2 regions of the Rhizobium sp. AAP116 genome follow, and region 1 is predicted to be linked to the other one. Evidence: predicted binding sites of a transcription regulator. Region 1 holds the regulator's gene; the other holds the start of a gene.
The links. Region 1 encodes LexA, which represses DNA repair genes until DNA is damaged. Its sites were predicted from a motif close to TGTTCNNNNTGTGTTCNG; they were not measured.
Positions count from the first base shown of each region.

Region 2: the regulator LexA is predicted to act here: its motif matches at 778-795, upstream of dnaE (DNA polymerase III subunit alpha).

Region 1 covers NZ_LJIB01000003.1:51,281-53,481, forward strand. Annotated here, with positions in the region: gene IP85_RS02325 (ComEC/Rec2 family competence protein) at 1-863, shown strand, start outside; gene lexA (transcriptional repressor LexA) at 857-1,573, opposite strand; gene IP85_RS02335 (DUF1003 domain-containing protein) at 1,783-2,201, shown strand, end outside.
Region 2 covers NZ_LJIB01000026.1:235,806-238,006, forward strand. Annotated here, with positions in the region: gene IP85_RS15855 (ABC transporter ATP-binding protein) at 1-677, shown strand, start outside; gene dnaE (DNA polymerase III subunit alpha) at 1,018-2,201, shown strand, end outside.

The DNA.
Region 1 (2,201 bases):
TGGAAATGGTGCTCATTGTCGCTCACACCGTCTCCGGCTGGGGCGGCGGTTACGTCTTCCCGCGTCTGCCGGCATGGTTCATGCCCGGCGCAATCGCCGGCATGCTCTTGCTGATGCTACTCAGAACCCCGATCAGGCATGTCGGCACGGCTCTCATCGTCGCAACGCTCGCTGCTGCCTTCCTTGCTCCACGACCCCCGGGTGGCGAACTGATGATCAGCGAGGACGCTCGGTTGGTCGCGATTCGGGTCGCAAATGACGACACGTTCATCATTGCAATCAACCGAGCCCGCCCGCCTGCCTTCATCTTCGATCAATGGCGACCCGTGCTCGGCATCGATGAACCAAGGCGCCCGGTGATGCTCGAGACCGCCCCCCTGCCGCCAGCGCCAGAATGGCGTAATGGCCAAACACTGTCGGAGGAGCAGCGCAAACTCGCAGAGGCTGTATTTGATAGCCTACTCAAGGCCGCCGGGAGAGAACAGTTCACCTGCGTAAAGCAGGCCTGTGCCATCAGACTGGAGAACGGCAACACGCTGCTGACGCTGGAACGCCCGGACCTCATCGGCGCAGCCTGCGACCGCGCTGATATCGTGGTTCTGTCGGCGCGCACGCGCGCCAAAACCTGCCGCTCTGGCGCGCTCCTGATTTCCGAGGCGAGCCAGCGCGCAACCGGCTCCCTCGAGGTCGCGGGCCTAGCCACCACCTCACAAGCCATGACGGTCAGGTCAGCGCTCGACGGACCCTCCAGACCCTGGACGGCGCACCGTCTCTACGACTGGCGCAGCGGCCTTTCCGATAACACGCATGAATTTGCGGGTCCGACTAGGAACGTCCGACCGAGGCCGGAGCCCGATCAGTGATAGCGGCGAATGAGGCCCACCAGCTTGCCCTGGATCTTGACGCGATCCGGCGGGAAGATGCGGGTTTCGTAGGCCGGATTGGCGGCCTCCAGCGCAATCGATGCGCCGCGGCGGCGGAAGCGTTTGAGTGTCGCCTCCTCGTCGTCGACGAGCGCCACGATGATGTCACCGGGATTGGCGTTCGAGGCATTGCGGATGATAACCGTATCGCCGTCAAGAATACCGGCCTCGATCATCGAATCGCCCTTGACCTCAAGCGCGTAGTGATCGCCCGCGCCGATCATCTCCGCCGGTACCGTGATGTCGTGAGTGTTGTTCTGAATGGCTGAAATCGGCACACCGGCTGCGATTCGGCCCATGACCGGAACCGAGACGGACGAGCCGTTGTCTTCGACCGGCGGCTTTGTCAGTGCTGGCGCCGGCGGCGTCTTGCCGAGACTGCCCTCGATCACGCTCGGCGCAAAGCCGCGGCGCGGCTGGATGCTTGGCGAATAGGCTTCCGGAAGCTTGATGACCTCCAGTGCACGAGCCCGGTTCGGCAAGCGTCGGATGAAGCCGCGTTCCTCGAGCGCCGTGATCAGGCGATGGATCCCGGATTTCGATGCGAGGTCCAGCGCATCCTTCATCTCGTCGAAGGACGGCGGGACACCCGATTCCTTCATCCGTTCATGGATGAAGAGAAGCAGTTCCTGTTGCTTGCGCGTCAGCATATGCGGTGCCCCCGAGGTGAAACAAATACAGAACAGACACTATATGTTCCAGTTGTGTTCCGCAAGGGGATAAATTTTTGTGAAGAGCCAGTGATAAAATGCGATAGCCGCGGACAAAGGTCTTGAAACTGTCGGATTTTGGCGTGTTGCAGGGGAGAGTGCAGATCCGCCCCCACACATCAGGCAAACCGCCCTCAAGGATGCTGTAAATGCTGAAGGATATCGAGAAGCTCGTTCTGGGGAAGTCGTCATCCGATCTTTCGTCAGCAGAGCAGAAGGTGCTGAAGCGGGCGCGCGAGCGACGCACGGTGTCGACCAATGCCGGCGAGGACTTTCTGGCTCATGCCACGTTCGGCCAGCGGGTCGCTGATGACATCGCACGGGTCGGTGGTTCCTGGGGTTTCATCATCGGCTTCATGCTGTTTTTGGTCGCCTGGGTCATCCTCAATACGGTGATTCTGGCAACAGGTGCGCTCGATCCTTATCCGTTCATCTTCCTGAACCTGCTCTTGTCGATGCTCGCCGCCATCCAGGCACCCATCATCATGATGAGCCAGAACCGCCAGACCGAGCGGGATCGCTTCATGGCGGCGAAAGACTACGAGATCAATCTCAAGGCAGAGATCGA
Region 2 (2,201 bases), on a different contig from region 1:
TGGTTCTCTCGCTTGCCGGCATCGATCGCCATTACGGTCAGGGCGAAACCGTGCTCTCGATCCTGAAAGGTGCGGACTTTACCCTGCGCACTGGCGAGACCGTGGCGCTGGTCGCCCCGTCGGGCACCGGCAAGTCTACGCTTCTGCATGTTGCCGGGCTTCTTGAGCACCCCGATGGCGGCGACGTGACCGTTGGCGGCGTTGCCTGCCAGGAACTGGGCGACGAGCAGCGCACCGCAATTCGCCGAAAGTCGATCGGCTTCGTCTATCAGTTCCACCATCTGCTGCCTGAATTCACCGCGCTGGAAAACGTGATGATGCCGCAGCTGATCGCCGGGCTCACCAAGCCGGAGGCCGCCGAACGCGCCAAGCAGCTTCTCGACTATATGCGTGTCGGCAATCGCGCCGATCACCGCCCGGCCGAACTCTCCGGCGGCGAACAGCAGCGCGTGGCGATTGCCCGCGCAGTCGCCAACGCCCCGCTGGTGCTGCTTGCCGACGAACCGACCGGCAACCTCGATCCCGAGACGGCAAGTTATGTCTTCTCGGCGCTCGAAGCACTGGTCCGCCAGTCTGGTTTGTCAGCGATGATTGCGACCCACAATCACGACATCGCCCGCCGGATGGACCGCTGCGTCACCCTTGTCGATGGCAAGGTCGTCGAACTCCAGGTCTGACTTCTCTCCAGTTTCTGTCTTCTTTCCGGATGGCCGTGCGCCTCGGTGGAATTTGTTCCGCCGAGGTTGCGGTTTTTTTAGGTTGACATTGGAACAAGAGCGGAACAAAATAAAAACATAAAGGGACAAGGAGACAGAAATGACCGAAATTCTTCGTGACGTTGCTGCATTTGCCTCGATGGCCGTTTTCGTATCCAGCATGGCGCTGCTGATGATGGCGCTCTGATACTGCGGGCGGCAAAGCTGGTGAGGAAGGCTTTGCCGCCCGACTTCCTTCTGGACTTCGTGATCCTGAAAGCCGAAAATCCCGACCGATTCAGAAATCAGGGAATGAAGCGGTATGGGCGAGGACAGCGTCGACAGGCAGGCGTCCGGTGGACTGGGTGATGGCCCGGGATTCGTGCACTTGCGGGTGCATTCTGCCTATTCGCTGCTTGAGGGCGCTCTGCCGCTCAAGAAGATCCTTGGCAAAGCTGTCGCCGACGACCAGCCGGCGATCGCGATCACTGACACAAACAATCTTTTCGTTGCGCTCGAGTTTTCCCAGAAGGCGCTCGGCGATGGCATCCAGCCGATCATCGGCTGCCAGCTGTCGATCGACATGGAAGATTCGACCGGCGAGAAGCGTGGCGGTAATGGCCACATGCCGGATCTGCCGTCGGTTGTGGTCCTGGCCTCCGACGCTGACGGCTATGAGCGCCTCGTCGATCTCGTCAGCCGGGCCTATCTCGGCGGCGACGCGGGGCAGCCGACCCATGTAAAGCTTTCCTGGCTCGAAGAGAGCGGCACCGAGGGCCTGATCCTGTTGACGGGCGCCGGTGGCGGGCCGGTCGATCGTATCCTCAAAGACGGTCACAAGACCCCGGCCGAAAGCCGCCTCGTCGCATTGAAGCACCTGTTCGGCGATCGCCTTTATGTCGAACTGCAGCGCCATGGCGACTATGATCGCACGCATGAGCGGCGCATGGTCCAGCTCGCCTATGAGCATGATCTGCCGCTGGTCGCGACCAACGAGGCTTTCTTCCCGGCCCGCGACGATTACGATGCCCATGACGCGCTGATGGCGGTCGCTCACAATGCCATCGTCTCGAACGACGACCGCTTCCGCCTGACCCCCGATCATTATCTGAAGAGCCGGGCGGATATGATGAAGCTCTTCGCCGACCTGCCGGAAGCGCTGGAGAATTCCGTCGAGATCGCCCGTCGCTGCTGCTTCGTTCTCGATACCCGCAAGCCCATCTTGCCGCGCTTTACCGGTGGCAGCGACGATCCGGAAGAAGCCGAACGAGAGGAAGCACTCGAGCTGCGCCGTCAGGCGGAGGAGGGGCTCGACCAGCGTCTGGCAGCCCTCGGCATGGCGCCGGGCTACGAGGAAAAGGATTATCGTGACCGGCTGGAGTTCGAACTCTCGGTCATCGAACGCATGAAGTTCCCAGGCTACTTCCTGATCGTTTCGGACTTCATCAAATGGGCGAAACAGCATGACATCCCGGTCGGCCCGGGCCGTGGTTCGGGTGCGGGCTC